DNA from 4 places in the Thalassotalea sp. Y01 genome. Region 1 is predicted to be linked to each of the others. Evidence: predicted binding sites of a transcription regulator. Region 1 holds the regulator's gene; each other region holds the start of a gene.
The links. The regulator FNR, encoded in region 1, switches genes on or off when oxygen is low (the NO sensors DNR and NnrR bind a similar motif). The targets are predictions, from matches to a motif close to TTGATCTAGATCAA.

Region 1 (4,401 bases):
TTTTAAAAATCGCGGTATTTTACGTAATTTTGTTACAAATTGTAAGCTATTTTGTTCGTTTTTGCAGATTGACGCCTATTCTGACGAAATATAAAAACAAACGATAGATCTTGCTATGCAACTAGGATCTATCCGGCAATGCAATCGGTAATGAAACCGCCTTTAAAAACGCAATAAAAAAGCCCAAGCGCTTGCTCGGGCTGTGCTGGCTGATTCAATAGCTCTACAATCTATTAACTCAACAATGGTTAAAGATGGTTATTCGAGGAACGGAGATTGATAACCGTCTGGTTTTATCGCCATTAAATCACAATTGAGTCGATCGATAACATGCTCTGCGGTATTACCTATAAGCACAGCGGATAACCCCGTGCGGCCGACGGTACCTAAAATCACCAATTCGGCATCGATTTGGTTGGCAACTTTCTCGATCACATCTTCAGGTAAACCTTCTTCGACATGCAAATACTCAGCGCTGATATTAAATTTGTCGGCGTGTTGCTGCACTACATCAGCGTGGTGGTTTTTCATGGTTTGATTGTATTCATTAGCATCAAACTCTGGAATTTCAATGGCAATATTAATCGGAGTGCCTGGGTAAGAGTTTACCAAATGAACATCAGCTTTGACCAAGCGGCCAAGATTTTGTGCTTCTTCGGTGATTTTACGGTTCAGTGATTGATGCTCTTCTTCTTCACTGCCAGCATTGACGGCGGCAAGTATATGTCCGCCTTCTGGCCATTGATGATCTTTGACCAATAACAGAGGCACCCAACATTTTCGAATTAAGTGCCAGTCTGTTGGGGTAAAAATAACCGATTGCAATGTAGGGTGTTCATGGGTACTTTTTAATACCACATCGAATTGTTGGTCTCGTACCTGCGATAAAACGGCTTCAAACGGGCGATTATGCCAAATCACTTTAATGTCCATATCGCTTTCATACTGTTCGGTGATCTCTTTTAGCCAAACGCTGCGATCATTTACCACGGTTTCACGCATGGCTTCTCGCTCGTCTCCAGACAGCATGGTGGTCATCTCGTAAGAGAAATCATAAATAACCAATAACGCGGTAATACGGGCGCCAGTTTCCTTGGCTAGAGTACAGGCTCTTGCTAACGCCTTTTGCTCTTCTGTGGTGGGATCGACAACTGCAAGTATATTTTGATATTTTTCCATAACATGCCTCGTAACCTTAACGTGGTTCGTAGCACGCCTTGCTGGGCTATAAAGCCAGCATAGACGGCAAAGATCAGTACGCTATAGATAAGCTTAACTGGTCAATGAGGATGTTACAAATTTGTTAATGAAGTTTCCTGTAAGGTGTTGATTTAAATCAACCAATACAACACCTTACAGGTATAAAAACGGGTTATTTATTTAAGCCAGCCAATTTGAATAGGGCGTCTTTGTCGAGGATGGAGATCAACTTATTTTCAACTTTGATTAAGCCATCTTTTTGGAATCGGGTCATCAACCGAGAAATGGTTTCTATGGTAAGGCCAATGTAGTTTCCAATTTCGCTGCGGGTCATAGGCAAGTTAAATTGCGTCGGTGACAAGTGACGACTGCCTAAGCGACGACCGTAGTTCGCTAAAAATGTGGCGAGCTTCTCTTCCGCGTTTTTACGGTTTAGTAGCAGTAACATCTCATTATTACACTGAATTTCATCGCTCATTAGATTTAACATTTGCGACTTTAAGCGTGGGATCTTATTCGATAAGGTATCGAGAACCTCAAATGGGATTTCACACACCATGGATGTTTCTAATGCCTTAGCAAAGCTTGGGTGATGTCTTGACGCTAATGCATCAAAGCCCATTAAATCGCCTGCCAAGTGAAAGCCGGTGATTTGCTCTTCACCTTGTTCGGAAATAATAAAGGTTTTAAAGGTACCAGAACGAATTGCGTACAAGGTTTGCAGTTGTTCGCCAGCTTTAAAAATTTGCGTATTCTTTTGAATCGGTTTTTTACGTTGAATGATATCGTCTAATAAATTTAGTTCGTTTTCATTCAAGCTAAACGGTAAGCAAAGTTCGCTGATACTGCAGTTTTGGCACTTGATGTTTTGTGCTATAGAGATTGCCATAAATTGATATTTATCCAGTTAATGCGTCAATAACATTAGTAAACGTAAGGTTACTAAAATATTTGATTTAGAGCAATAAACAATGAATAAACACCATAGGCGATTAACAAAATGCCACTGATTTTCTTAAAAAGTAACGAACTTATAAGGTTGGTAACCGATTGAACACTGGTTGATAACACTAATAACGCTGGCAAGGTACCGATACCAAACGCCAACATGATCATCGCCCCTTGACTGGCACTGCCGGCAGCTAATGCCCATGTGAGTGTAGAATAGACTAGGCCACAGGGCAGCCAGCCCCAAATAACACCGAGTAATAGCGCTTGTTTAGCATTCTTTATCGGCAGTAAGTGTTTGGCAAATGGTTGAATATAGCGCCACAGGTATTTACCTGCAGTTTCGATATGCGTCAATACAAACCACATTCTTGCGATATACAAACCAAGTAGAATAATGAAAATGGCGGCGATGGCTTTTAACCATAAAACTTGGATACCTATCGACTTTATCGCTAGGGAGCCCGTAAAACCGGCGACAGCGCCAAAAAAGGTATAAGATGCTATACGGCCTAGGTTATAGCTTAACGCTTTACTCAGTTGATTTGAGCTATCACCTGTGGTGGTTAGCATAGACGAGATACCACCACACATGGCGATACAGTGCCCCGCACCGGCAATACCAATCAATAGGGCAGAGAGAAAATCTAAAGTCATTAATTATCGCTTGAGTTTGGTTTGTCGTCGGCGTGAGACTCGGCGTCTGGCATTTTTTGGCTTGGCTTTTGGCCTGGCGTTTGTTTTTTCTCTTCGTCAAACAAAATACTCATACCTTGCTTTTCCAGATCATCAAACTGTTCAGCTTTTACCGCCCAAAAGAATAGATAAATGGCAATGGCGGTAAATAAGATGGCGATAGGGATTAGGATGTAAATGACGCTCATGTATCAATAACCTAAAGTTAATTTATTTTAGCAATCTCAAAGAGTTGGTAACGACAATAATCGAGCTTGCTGACATACCTAATACTGCCATATATGGGGTAATAAAACCACAAACCGCCAATGGCAAGACAATGGCATTATAGGCAAATGCCCAGGCAAAGTTCTGTTTTATGATACGACCCGTTTTACTGGATATGGTCATTAAGTCGAGAACACTGCTCAGTTTATTATTGAGCAAAATTACGTCGGCACCGCTTTTTGCTATTTCGGTACCACTCCCCATGGCAATAGCAACATGCGCTTGTGCAAATACCGGCGAGTCATTAACGCCATCACCAACCATAGCCACGGTTTTACCTTGCGCTTGTTTACCTGCAAGGATTGTTAATTTATCTTGCGCAGAGCAGGTATGGTGATGCTCATCGAGTTGTAATGCTTGATTAAATTTATCCACGCCAGCCTGGTTATCGCCACTGATCAACAGAGTTTCGGTGTGCTGTTGTTGTAATGCATTAATGACGTTAACCGTGTCGTCACGCATCACGTCATCAAGGTAGAGTACCGCCACCACTTGTTGGTTTATGGTGAGTATGCATTGAGCATCTTTATATTGCTCATCGACATTAGCAAAGCTGGCAATCCAGTTAACTTTACCGATGGCCAACTGTTGTTTTTTTCGTACGGCTTTAATGCCACAACCTGGGACAATATCGACATGTTCGACATTGATGTTAAAATCACGATAGGCTGCGAAAGCTTTGGCTATAGGGTGCTCAGAATGACTTTCCATTGCGGCTATGGTGGCCAGAATCGTATTCTTATCAAGTTTGCTATCAAGATTGCCGTTCAACAGTTTGCAATCGACTAAGGTGAATTCACCATTGGTCAAGGTTCCTGTCTTATCAAACGCTATGCTATCGACTTTCGGCATTGCTTCTAATACGTGACCTGACTTGATCATTATGCCGTCTCGGTTGAGTCGGATGGTGCCACAGGTTAAGGCCGTTGGTGTTGCCAACGACAAAGCACAAGGGCAGGTAGCCACCAAGACCGACAAGGTGATCCAAAACGCTTCGGATGGCATGTGTTGTGACCAAAATATCGAGGTTCCTATGGCGGTAAGCAAGATAATACCGACAAAATATTGGGCGATACGGTCAGACAATTGCGCAATGGCGGGTTTATGAGCTTGCGCGTTTTCACTGAGTCGAATCAGGTTGGTCAAAAAACTGTCTGAATTGGTTTTATTGATTTCAATATTGATATTGCCATCACCGTTAACCGTGCCGGCAAAAACATTCGCACCTAAAGCCTTGGCTACGGGGGCATGTTCACCTGTTAGCATGGACTCATCAACACTGGAGCGGCC
Region 2 (4,401 bases), on a different contig from region 1:
AACCGCAACCAGTTAAACTGATTATTGCGATAGCGAGGTAACCTGCACGAATCATGTTGGTTATGTCCTTAATGTATTGCTACTTTTGTTTTTGTAATGATTTACTTAGCAATGCATTCCCCAACCCATGTTGGTCATAACGCTATAAAAACAAACGATTTATGCTTTATTAACTGCTGACCAATAATATCGCCTAAACAGACAGGATCTGAATCTTAGCAATACTCTGTGAATCGATGGTTTTTATCTTTTGATTCATTAGGTTACGACATTTCATTATTTGGGGATAGCTTGTTGCAAATCTATTATTGTTTTTATTCACACGTAATGTCTTACATCAATATAGGTTTTTTCAACACGAAATGTCAAGCCAAATGCGGGTTTTTGGTTGTATTGATCCTTCATTAGTTATTACCAATTACTGCTTGTTGGTAAGTTTTATTTCGTGCGGCCCAATAACCCGCTGATATCAGTTAGTTAACGAAGATGTAGGGCTCGAGCTATTGGCGCGCGTTATTATCTGCGTTGCTTTTACTTAGGTCATCGGCGCTAAGTTTGTGACCAGGGGGCATAATATTGGTTTTACCAATACGTTGTTATACCACTTTATAGACCAGCGAAGGCAAGCCGTCGTTTTATTTACTCAGAAAGCCAACAAAATCGTATTAAAATGCGACGCACTATTATCCTTATTGGCTAGTTTCGCGTAAAATAGAGCTATTCTTGTTAATTTAAATGACTCGTTATGGCCAGATCGAAAAAATCGCGCAAAGAAGGCGCGTTAATGAAGAAGCTCAATCTCAAACGCCCTGAAAAGGCAGAGAAAGAGCAAAGAAAACGTAAAATGACCGGAAATAAAGCCGGTACACGTCAGAATGTTGCTAAAAACAATACCGAAGCGACAGTGGATAGCAGTAATAAAGATCCACGCTTGGGCAGTAAAAAAGCGATTGATTTAGGCGTCAAGGTTAAATCAGAGAAGCCGCAAGCGAAAAAAGCTGCCGTAGCACCGATAGCCCCAGTTCGTGTTGTTGAAGATGCGCCGCAAAGTAACGATGTAGCGACCAGTGAAGAGGTGATGCAAGCCTATGAACAGGAATTGCATAACCTGGAAAACAATGAACAGTTAATGCTTATTTCTGCGCTTGTTGAATCTGGTGAGGAAATTAGCCCTGAACAAATGGATATGCTTGATAAAGCGCAAAGCCGTTATCAGGAGCTTATGGATTTACTTGGCTACGAGCAACCTGAGCAAGACGATGAACTTGCCGATGACGACGACGACGAGGCGTTATGGGATCGCCTTGATGACAGTGATTTCTCTGATTATAAAGAGTAGTCGTCATGCAAACATCTAACATTATTTTGTTGGTAGTCGCGGCCATAATCATATTTGCCTTAGCAGCGTATGCGAGCTATTTGCTTTTTCAGCTTAAACATCAACGCCAACAGCAGGCTTTAGCGTTAGAGCAACAAAAGCAAAAACACATAAAGCGCGATTTAAAAGCATTAGAGTCTATTAGTCACATCTGTCGGGCGATGGTAGAGAGACAATGCGAGGTGTCGGAAGGCAGTTGGCGTTTATCGGTGTTGATGGAATCGTTGCCAAATTACGTGTCTCAGATGAAAGCTAATTTTCCTGCTATATTTACTTTATATAGCAAGATCAATCATATGCCGATTCTGGAAGAACGAAAGAAGTTATCTAAAAAAGAACGCTTTAAACTTGATATAGAGCGTGCCGGCCATGAAGAAGAGCATGAAAATGCGATATACGATGAGGTAGAAAAGTTGCTGCCTTATACGTTAACGTTGATTGAATCGTTGCAAAAAAGCTAACGGACAATAACAACGTATTGGGTGGTCGTGATGAGAGAGCAATTAAAAGCAGAATTTACCAAGCGTATCGTTGCCTTGCAGGCAAGGGTAGATTCAATTCATGATGATTTTGCTGAAGGTCGCGCCGCCGATTGGTCTGAACAAGCCGGTGAAAGAGAGAACGACGAAGTACTAAATGCTTTGGAAGTTGAAGCCAAAATTGAAATTCAACAACTATCCAATGCTATAACTCGAATCGAAGCCGGTACCTATGGCATATGCAGTGCCTGTGGCGACGATATCGCTGTCGCCAGATTGGAAGTACAACCTTCTGCAACAAAGTGCATTAATTGCGCCGATTAGCGCCCGCTAGCCCTTATCAATTGTTAATCATTTGCAAAAACATTGCGCTCGATCAATAAAATCAGGCGCTTAGTTTTTTATACTTGCCGGTAATTCTACTAATGGGTTTTATTCTGTGTCGGCAACTCAATTTTCTCACAACATTTTTAGTGAAATGTTCTCCCCGCAAATGTTAAGTAAGTATGATGTTAGTGGTCCTCGATATACCTCATACCCGACGGCGGTTGAGTTTAGTGACGACTTTCAAAACAGCGATTTAGTCAATGCGATTGCCGCGTCTGACACCGATGACTTGTCTCTTTATCTTCATATCCCATTTTGCCACAGTCTTTGTTACTACTGTGGTTGCAATAAAATAGTCACTCGCCACAAAGAAAAAGCCGATGAATACATCGATTATTTGTGTCGAGAAATAGATGCTCGCGCACCTTTAGTAAGCAACAAAACCGTAAAGCAAATGCACTGGGGAGGCGGTACACCAACGTTTCTTAGTAAACAGCAAATCTCCCGTTTAGTGGACAAGCTTAAATCGGCGTTTCAGTTTGACCCAAACATCGAGATGGGGATTGAAGTTGACCCCCGTGAAATAGAGTTGGACTTGGTTGATCACTTATACCAAGTCGGTTTTAATCGTTTAAGCATTGGCGTACAAGATGTCGATAGCAAAGTACAAAAGGCGATAAATCGTCTACAAAGTACCGAGTTTATAATTGACTTGGTAAAACGTGCTAAAAAGGTTGGTTTTGACTCTGTTAACATCGATTTAATTTATGGCTTACCGCATCAAACCACCACAAGTTTTGCCAATACTATTGCTGCAGTAAAGAACATCGATCCGGATAGGATTTCTTTGTTTAGTTATGCACACCTGCCGTCACGCTTCGCCGCGCAACGCAAAATTCGTGATCAATGGTTGCCTAGCTCGGCACAAAAATTAGAGTTAATGCAATTTGCAATCGAGTCTCTGGTGGATATGGGTTATGAGTTTATTGGTATGGACCATTTTGCCAAACCAGATGATGAACTGGCCAAGGCTCAATGCCAAGGCACCTTGCATCGTAACTTTCAGGGATATACCACATTAGGTGACTGCGATCTGTTGGCGCTTGGTGTCTCTGCAATTAGTGCAATGGGGCAAAGCTTCAGCCAAAACGTGAAAACGTTAAAAGAATACTATCAGGCAATTGATGGTTATGGTCAGCCATTGGAAAAAGGCATTGTCACCAATACCGATGACGTTATTCGTGCCTTTGTTATTCGTCAATTAATGTGCAATTTTCGGGTTGATAAACACGATGTCGAGCAACGTTTTAATATCGTATTTGATGACTACTTTGCTGATGACTTGCAAACGCTTTTGGTATTTATAAATGACGGATTATTGGTTAATGATAATAATGCCATTGTCGTGAACGCAAAAGCGAGGCTGTTAATTCGTAATATTTGTATGTCGTTTGATGCCTATTTAAAAACCAAATTACATCAGCAGCGCTTTTCTAAAGTGATTTAGTCGTTTTCGAGCACGCCGATGGTGTGCTCAACACCACCGCTATTAATCACCAATTGTTGCTGCTGGCCAGTTTGTTTTTCTTCTGCCAGTTCGGCCCACTGATAAAATACATTACGATGGATGCTAGCATCCAAGTTACGGCGCACATTGACTTGCAGCGTGCCATCAGTATTAAGCTGTATTCTTGTCGCACTATCGAGTATCACTTGATCGCCCAAGTTGGTGGTGAGCAGCATGGTTTTATCAATCGCGTCATCAAGCCAGTGCCATTGGGTAATAACAAAAGGCAAATGCTCTACCTGAATCTTAATCTTCTCTACCGGGGTGACTAAAAAGTATTCGTCATCTTGTTTCTTTAATACCGTTGAAAATAACTTTACCAAGCGTTGTCTGGTTATTTCACTGCCCATATAAAACCAACGACCATCGGCCTTTATTTGCATGTCCATTTCGCCGCAATAGGGTGGATCCCACAACTCGACGGGGGGCAGCTCTTGTTGTTGCTGGGAAAGTTGTTTAGATAGGCGTTCTAAAGACATCAATAACGGCTCTTAAATGAAAAAGGCTATAACCTAATTATAGCCTTATCGAATCATAGTTTGCTGTCTTGTAGTTAAGCAGCGTAATGGGTGACTTTGTTCTTGCCATTAGATTTAGACAAGTACATCGCTTCATCAGCCTTTTTGATGACCGACTCTAGATCGTCTTCT
Region 3 (4,401 bases), on a different contig from region 1:
TAATTAATTAAAATTAGTATCTATACTTATTGTAGATTCGCCGTGTGGCAAAAGATTAATACTTAAGTGGAGTCCCTATGTTAGAGAACAGAGAAGGTTTAACCGTACCAAGTGTAAACTTTAAGACTCGTGTAAATGACGAGTGGAAGACCATCAGCAGCGATGACTTATTTAAAGGCAAAACCGTAGTCGTGTTTTCATTGCCAGGCGCCTTTACGCCAACATGTTCAAGTACACACTTACCAAGATATAACGAATTAGCGTCTACCTTTAACAAGCATGGTATTGACGACATCATTTGTATGTCCGTCAATGACACCTTTGTTATGAACGCCTGGGCACAAGATCAAGAAAGCGACAATGTAACCTTGATTCCAGATGGCAACGGCGAGTTTAGCGACGGTATGGGCATGTTAGTCGACAAAGCAGATTTAGGTTTTGGCAAACGCAGTTGGCGTTACTCTATGCTGGTTAAAGACGGCGTTATCGAAAAAATGTTTATTGAACCAAACGTGCCAGGTGACCCATTTGAAGTATCTGATGCTGACACCATGTTAGCACATGTCGCGCCAGATGCAGTGAAGCCACAAGCGGTAAGTATTTTTACCAAACCAGGCTGTCCTTTCTGTATTAAAGCGAAAGAATTGCTAACAGATAATGGCTACCAATACGAAGAAATTGTACTCGGCAAAGATGCAAGTTTAACCTCATTAAAAGCCATTACGGGTCGCGATACCGTGCCACAAGTCTTCGTAGATAATAAGCACATTGGCGGTAGCGACGAGTTAGCGTTATTTCTGCAACACTAAGCCCCTAAACTGATCTTTTTAACAGGCTAATAGGTATACTAATTAGCCTGTTTTGTTTTTACTGCGCTTTGACAACGCGGGCTAGACGACACTGCCTTTGCAAGCCACAAGTCTTAAGACCTGAGCTTGAAACAAATGATGTTGTAACGGTGTGTCGCGTTGTCCGGTATAGGGAATTGCCGGGCTTTTTTGTACACGGATGTATTTATACCCGGAAGGCAGGACAGCCTGAGAGGGTTTTGTACACGGATGTATTTATGCCCGGAAGGCAGGACAGCCTGAGAGGGTTTTGTACACGGATGTATTTATGCCCGGAAGGCATCCCGCCATCGCTGCATACCTCACATCCTTGTGTATATACCTCAGCTCTTACTCTTTTTGTTAGTCCTTAGTTCGTCGCTCTTTTCTCAGCTCTTCCTAGCCCCTAGCTCCTTTGCCCTCTAAAACCTTTAACCCCCTAAAACTAAACTCCAGCGGCGTTTTGATATATCATTAAAGGATATCGAATTTTACTGTCATATAGGCCAACAACTTGGAACAACAACCGTACAACCCGCTTCACGGCATCACTTTAAAAACAATCGTTACCGAGTTGGAAGCCCATTTTGGCTTTGAAGAGCTGGGCCAGCGCATCAAGATACGTTGCTTTACCCACGATCCTAGCATTAAATCCAGTCTAAAATTCTTACGCAAAACACCTTGGGCAAGAACAAAAGTAGAAGAACTGTATATTCGCAACAGGCACGACATAAAACACAGTCCACAACCTTAAAGAGGCAAGTATGGCAATCGAAACAACCTATAATGGCAGCTGCTTATGCGGCCAAGTGACGTATCAAATCGAAACACCATTAAGTATTTTTCAATATTGTCACTGCAGCCGCTGTCGCAAAGTTACCGGCTCAGGATTTGCGCCAAATATTTTTGTGCCACTGTCGCAATTCTCATGGCTAACCGGTGAGCATCTGCTAAAACGCTATGAAATTCCAGATGCGAAATACTTTGCTAGCTGTTTTTGTGGTCAGTGTGGTTCAAACCTACCTTGGTTGACTAAAACCGGGCAAATTTATGTGTTGCCAGCAGGTACGTTGGACGATGAAATCGAAATAAAGCCAAGTCAAAACATCTTTTGCGACGAACGCCCCAATTGGCACGTCGGCTGCAATGAATTAAAAATGCGTCCACAAGGACCCAATAGTTAATATTTATCATTAACTTATGATGACCAATAGATTTTGCATAACACCCTTTGCGAAACAGTTTTCTAATAAATTGTTATCCAATTGAGCCAGATCAATATTCTCTAAAATCGTCGCTGTACTCTAAACATAAAAGGAGAACAGCGATGATAGTTGCCAAACTCACACAATCATTACAAGCAAAGAAACAAGAGTTAAGTATTCGCTTAGCTGCCATAGAAGCTGACTTTAAAAAAGGTCGTAGCCAAGACTTTGCCGAGCAGTGTACAGAATCGGAAAACGATGAAGTCCTCGATGAGATTCATCAACAAACCCAATTAGAACTGCAAAAAATAGAACAAACACTGCTGATGTTGCAAACCGAACAATACGGTATCTGTAGCAACTGCGGTAAAGCCATTGATGAACGCCGTTTGGAAGCCCTTCCATACGCGAAAACCTGTATCGATTGCGCTAAATAATTTTATTAACTTTAGGAAGACATATTATGTTTATTGAAAAGCACGACTTACACCACGAATTTCCAGAGTTTAAAGATGAAATCCGGACCTTAAAAATGACTGACAATCACTTTGCCCGTCTATTTAAAGAATATCATGACTTAGATCACGAAGTTATTCGCATTGAAGAAGGTGTCGAAAACACGGCCGATGATTACTTGGAAGGTTTAAAGAAAAAACGTTTACAACACAAAGACATGTTGTTCGCTATCATCAAAAAATATCAAGCCTCTAAAGCATAACGCTCAATTTGCCACGGGGTTGGCAAAGCCATTGGCAACCCCGCAAAGGCCCAAACACAAAGGCATCAACACAAAGGCACATTAAGTGCCTTTGTTCATTTTATCCGCCAGCCACAGGGCACTCACCAGTAAACCACTACCGATCAGCAAGCGCAGCCAATCGGCACTTTCGCCAAAAATCAGCACCGCAAACAGCACAGCTAAAGGCACATAACCATTGTTCATAATGGCAAGCTGTAATGCCGATACACGGCTTGCACCTTTGTTCCAACAGTAAAACCCAATACCTGAAGCGATGACACCAAGGTAGACCAGCACCATAAATTGGCGGTTAGATATACTAACAAGGGCAACGTCGACGGTTAGCAAAGTGGCGATAACGGTTAATAGTGCGCCGCCTAAATACATCCAAAACATGTTGCGGGCATGGCCTTCATCACTGGCGATGCAGCGATAGGCAACTTGGCCGAAAGCAAAGGCGACATTAGCAAACTGCAAATACAAAAAGCCAGTCAAGTATTGACCTTGCTCAGGGGTACGAAAAACAATGACAGCGGCCGCACAAATCGACAACAACACCGGCCACAGCAACTTTGCCTGCCAACGGCGATGCCAAATGCAGTCAATTAATATGACGTATAACGGCGTAAAAATGGTAAATACCGCAACTAAGTATCCAGGTAAGTATTGATAGGATTGAATATAGGCAAGATACATCACGCCAAATTGAATTGCACCTAAAGCGATAAGTTGACTGGCTTTGCGCAACGACAGATTGGTTGCTTGCCTAAACCATAGCAGAGGTAAGAAAACCAACGCACACAACGCCAACCGTATTGCTGCAACCAGTTGCGAATCAATACCGGTCAATTCGCCTTTAATTAAGCCAAAAGAGAACGCCCATAAGGCACTAACAAAAATAAGATATTTCATACTAACTTTTATAATTTCTTTATATATGGCATATGCTTGCCAATTAACAGCATAGCTATGCAAGGGCAATTTATCTCGCCGATTTGCAAATGATAACATTGGTGCAATTTGTCACCTAGAACTTTGAATTTGCCATCATAAATCTGCTAAAGTTGCCCTTAACTAACCCCGACAACAACTAGGTCATCACTATGGAAATGTTAACCGCCGCAGTCACCTTATTTTTAATCATGGATCCATTAGGTAATCTACCTATTTTTATATCCGTATTAAAAGGCATCGACAGTAAGCGTCAACGCATCATTCTCATTCGTGAGCTGATCATAGCCCTTGGCATCATGTTATTGTTTCTTTTCGCTGGGCAAAAGATTCTCGACTTTTTACATTTACGCCAAGAATCGGTATCCATTGCCGGCGGTATCATACTGTTTCTTATTGCCATAAAAATGATTTTTCCATCGCATGGTTCAATCAGCGGGTTACCTGAGGGCGAGGAACCCTTCCTCGTGCCATTGGCTGTACCTATGATGGCCGGTCCATCGATATTAGCGGCATTAATTTTAATGGCTAACCAAGACCCAAACCGTATGACCGACTGGACTTTGGCACTGATTATTGCCTGGTCTGTCAGTGCGGTTATTTTATTCTTCTCATCAGCTTTCCAACGAATTTTAGGTAACCGTGGTTTAACCGCTATGGAACGCTTAATGGGTATGAT
Region 4 (4,401 bases), on a different contig from region 1:
ATCAGCAAAGCCCGCGAACACTTAGGTTACCAACCAACACATAATATCCACCAAGGCCTGGCTCAAGCGATGCCATGGTATGTAGAGCATTTGTAATAGACATTTTGTCGCTCGATTGCGGTGTTTTTACCCGTCATCCCGATGAAAGTCGGGATCTTTAGTATTTCTATAGTAGAGACGGGCTTAAATGCGTATAGATATGCATAGAGGGCAAGTGCTATTGACTTAATCTGGTACTTTTATTTATTGGGTGAAAATTGAAGAGGTAATTGTTTGTGTTAGCTATTTTGGCTATCTTTTAAAAAAGCAATTAAATCATAATCTTAGCTAAAAGGATGGCATCATCAAATAAATTTATATCCAATATTGCAAAATGCAGGGCTTAATTGCTTCCTGTCTGAAGATGGACGTTCGATTAGCGTAAAGCATTTTATTAACGAAAAAATAGTGGTACGCAAAAACAGTGATAACTTTGCGATAAAAAGTGGTATTGAAAGGCACATTCTCTTGATGTTGGTGCTTACTGTTCTGACCTTAATAATGACGGGTAATGTATACGGAACAGCAATAATTGCTGCTGTCGCCATTTACAGCTTTATACAGGTTATTTGCAAAGCGATCCTGATGGCAGTAATACAAACCGCCATCATAAATTATCAACACGCAAAACTATCCTAATCAAATGCTGCGTGATTTACTTGTTAAAGTTTGATGTAGAACATCATCATCGGTTCTACCTGACTAGGGCTTTAACGCCAATAAGTCAGTTTTGCACAAGTGCATAATGCGTTCAGCGGTATTGCCGATAAGCTTTTGCTCAAGTCCTGTTCTACCAACGGTACCAACTACAACCATAGAGGCTTTGCAATCAGCAGCGACTGAGGTAATCACCTTGCTGATGTCACCCGCTTTAATGTGTAGGTTTTCTTGTTTGATATCATAATTACTGCGCAGTAAGGTGAGGCGGTCGGCAAGCTCTAATTGCCGTTCGGCAACGATTTCTTTTTTATCTAATAAACCTACCGTAGCAAGTATGCTTGGATAGCCAATCGCGTAAACAGCGTGCAACTCTGCGCCGATATATTTAGCCATAATACTGGCGTTTTCTAGCACCTTCTTATTGAGTCGTTTTTTCTCTTCTAATTCGGTATCTAGATCGATACATGCTAGTACATGGCGAGCTTTGTGCCATTTGTGATCGCATGCGATCATCACCGGTGCTTTGACTTCTCTGAGCAAATGCCAATCACTTGGTGTATATAACAGGGCTTCGCTGCGGTGACCTGTTTTTACCACCATAAATGGATTAAATTGAGCAACGTATTCGTTGACCCACACCGCGATGTTTTTTGCCCAAATGGTTTCAAATTCGTAGTCACACAAACCTTGTAAGGTATTAACCAGTTTGTGGGCATTAAGCTCATGCAATCGCTGTACTATTTGGGTTTTGGCTTGCTCGACGTCGGCAACACCACGTAAGTACTCATAACAAAAGTTGACGATATGCAGATCACAATCATACGCCTTGGCCAATTCAGCGGCCTGTTTAATGGCGGTATAATTTTGTTCTTGTTGGTCAGAGATTACTAGAATGCTGTTTTTCATAATGCGTTAACCTAAGGTCAATGAAAACATCTGATATCCGCTTGCGGTATCATATCAATGGTTATTGTGCTGCCTAGTTTCGTTGCCAAGTTCGATTGCATGGTAAGTATCAGTGTGATCCAAGCAGGCTAGGCTAATAAGTGCTATTTAAGAGCTTTTAATACACTTTGGCTTAAGGTTTTAATGCCAGTACGTTGGTCTTTAAGCGGCTTAATATTTGCTCTGCGGTATTCCCCAGCAGCTTTTGTTGTAACCCTTTTCTGCCAACGGTGCCTAACACTACGATCTGGCAATGCAGTTCGCCGGCGGTTGATGGGATCACTAACTCTGGCTTACCAGCATGTATGTGAAAATGCTCACCAGGAATATTATATTTTGCCGATAATTCACCTATGGCGTTCATTAATGTGTCTTTTGCATGAGCCTCCACTTCATCTTTATACTGAATGCCTAAATCGCGTAAAAACGTGGAGAACAGCGGTGTGTATAACACCTGCACATTAACGTCGAACAATTGCGCTAACTCGCATGCTTGCAGCAAAATATCGTGATTAAGCTGTTGCTTGTCTGGCAATTGGGTTTGTAAATCAACACAAGCTAATATGTTATGTGTTTTATGCCATTGCTCCTCACTAACGATAAGAACAGGCGCTTGTGTTTCTCTAAGCAAATGCCAATCGGTCGGGGTGTAAAACATTGACTCGCTGCGATGACCTGTTTTAACCACCATAGCAACGTCGTGTTGTTCAACGTACTTATTTACCCAGTTAGCAATGTGTTTTTGCCAGACGACTTCGTAGGTATATTGATTGTTGTCGCAGATCTCAGCTAGCTGATCATTGGCTTTGTCTTCTAATCGCGATAACAGGCTGTCTCTAAGGGCTGACCCCTTGGCTCCAAGGCCTCGTAAATCTTCATAATAGAAATATACGACGTGTAAATTAGCGCCCATCGCTTTGGCGATATTATCTGCCTGTTCGATGGCCGTGGTCTGTTCAAAATCTGGGTCGGCGATGACCAGTATTTTATCCATAAATTTCCCCGATCAATATTTTCATTATCATGCCTTAAGCATAATAGGTTTTTATAAAATTATTTTGATTTGCATCAGAAAGTTAGGCAATTGCTTTGGCAATGTAACGTTACCGTATTTTCTTTTCTCTTCAGTCTATTATCATCCTTTATTGGTTTGGTATGACGATTTGTGATGTAGGCAATAAGGATTGTAATTTAAACGCTAAAACTGCCTTTGCATCTGTGTCGCCGTGGACAATTCGAATTTGCTTGGGTGACGGCTTTATACCTTGAATGAAATTGAGTAAATCGTTTTGATCCGCATGGGCACTGTAACCACTTAATGAATGGATGATGGCATTCACGTTTATTTGCTCGCCATCAATATCAACTGTGCGATGATTTAAGGTATTTTGCTTATCTTGGTGTTGAGCTAATTGTTGCAACCGTCTACCTAAGGTGCCTTTTGCTTGATAGCCGACAAACAACACATCGGTTTTAGCATTAGATAAAAAAGCCTTCATATAATTGAGGATACGGCCACCGGTGCACATTCCTGATGCGGCAATGACGATTGCTGGCTTTTGTGTTTTCTTCAAATAATCAATGGTTTGTATATGCTGTTGATGGTCAATAATGGTGCTTAGTTGCTCAAATGATAGTGGGTGCCTGCCGCTATCAACTTTGTGTTTTGCTTCATCATCCCAAAGCTGTTTCAAGCCTCGATAATGCTCGGTAAATTTTGCCGCTAAAGGCGAGTCAACGATGATATCAATGCGATCAAGCAATTGCGCTAAGGCGTCATCTTTGCGATTGCCGAGCTGTTTGTTAGCGCTCAATTGTTGATGATTGCGGTGCAATATGTCTTCAATTTCATATAGTAACTCTTGCGTGCGGCCAATGCTAAACGCTGGAATAAGTACCATGCCGTTATCGGCTAGCGCTTTGCACAAAACGTTTTCTAAGGTGCTACGACGATGCTCTCTACCTTGATGGTTTTTGTCACCGTAAGTTGACTCAATGATCAAAGTATCACAAGTTTTTGGCGATGTTGGCTCCGGTAATAACGGCGTATTGCTAGCGCCTAAATCACCAGAGAAAACGATGGTTTGCTGTGTAGGTTGTGTTTTAGAGTTTTTCGTTTGCTCGGTTTGCAGTGGCAAGCCACAGCATTGAATTTCAGCATAGGCTGATCCCAAAATATGACCGGCGGGTTGCATGGTTAATCGTGCGGTTAGCGTTTCGTTGCTACCGGGTAATTCAACGCTTTGGCCATAGTCCACTGCAACGATTTGTTCATTGAGTCGTTGCATGACTTTATCAATTAAGCGTTGATTTGATATTGCGCCAACTTTAAGTGCGTCTTTTAACACCAGCGGCAATAATGTGGCGCTGGCGGTAGAGCAAAAAATATCGCCTTTAAAGCCGGCCGCCAGTAAATACGGAATTCTGCCAACATGATCGATATGGCAATGGGTCACTATCAGGGCGTCAATATTATCAACGTTAAATTCTATTGCTAAATGAGCTGGCAAAATATCTGCGGAGTTTGTAATGGCTTGGCGTGATGTTTTTTGTTTATGCTGTATCTCAGCGCCTTGAAAAAGACCGCAATCGACCAAGTAAGACAGCTGATGGTTTCCCAAAGACGCGGTGAGCTGATGGCAAGAGCCAGTGACACCTTCGACAGCGCCATGATGATCAAAGTGAATATCCATACTCATCAATTACAAAAATTCGGGTTAAGTTATTATTATTAAAAGATTAAATATAGCTTAGCAA

Region 2: hemN (oxygen-independent coproporphyrinogen III oxidase) is a predicted target of FNR. The motif match lies at 2,224-2,237, and genes of this name have one in related genera.
Region 3: HII16_RS07855 (TraR/DksA family transcriptional regulator) is a predicted target of FNR. The motif match lies at 2,093-2,106, and genes of this name have one in related genera.
Region 4: HII16_RS09360 (universal stress protein) is a predicted target of FNR. The motif match lies at 2,703-2,716, and genes of this name have one in related genera.

What each region holds. Positions count from the first base shown of each region.
Region 1 is NZ_JABBXG010000002.1:266,927-271,327, reverse strand. It holds gene uspE (universal stress protein UspE) at 259-1,179, opposite strand; gene fnr (fumarate/nitrate reduction transcriptional regulator Fnr) at 1,373-2,089, opposite strand; gene HII16_RS04070 (sulfite exporter TauE/SafE family protein) at 2,143-2,805, opposite strand; gene ccoS (cbb3-type cytochrome oxidase assembly protein CcoS) at 2,805-3,032, opposite strand; gene HII16_RS04060 (heavy metal translocating P-type ATPase) at 3,055-4,401, opposite strand, start outside.
Region 2 is NZ_JABBXG010000007.1:3,513-7,913, forward strand. It holds gene HII16_RS11105 (polysaccharide lyase family 7 protein) at 1-55, opposite strand, end outside; gene HII16_RS11110 (GTPase-activating protein) at 746-1,339, shown strand; gene HII16_RS11115 (DUF2489 domain-containing protein) at 1,345-1,839, shown strand; gene HII16_RS11120 (TraR/DksA C4-type zinc finger protein) at 1,870-2,181, shown strand; gene hemN (oxygen-independent coproporphyrinogen III oxidase) at 2,351-3,691, shown strand; gene HII16_RS11130 (DUF1285 domain-containing protein) at 3,688-4,230, opposite strand; gene HII16_RS11135 (GGDEF domain-containing protein) at 4,305-4,401, opposite strand, start outside.
Region 3 is NZ_JABBXG010000004.1:273,593-277,993, forward strand. It holds gene HII16_RS07840 (glutathione peroxidase) at 78-809, shown strand; gene HII16_RS07845 (VF530 family protein) at 1,342-1,581, shown strand; gene HII16_RS07850 (GFA family protein) at 1,592-2,011, shown strand; gene HII16_RS07855 (TraR/DksA family transcriptional regulator) at 2,155-2,469, shown strand; gene HII16_RS07860 (DUF465 domain-containing protein) at 2,496-2,750, shown strand; gene HII16_RS07865 (EamA family transporter) at 2,832-3,683, opposite strand; gene HII16_RS07870 (YhgN family NAAT transporter) at 3,875-4,401, shown strand, end outside.
Region 4 is NZ_JABBXG010000005.1:234,021-238,421, forward strand. It holds gene HII16_RS09350 (NAD-dependent epimerase/dehydratase family protein) at 1-96, shown strand, start outside; gene HII16_RS09355 (universal stress protein) at 742-1,605, opposite strand; gene HII16_RS09360 (universal stress protein) at 1,778-2,638, opposite strand; gene HII16_RS09365 (MBL fold metallo-hydrolase) at 2,787-4,331, opposite strand.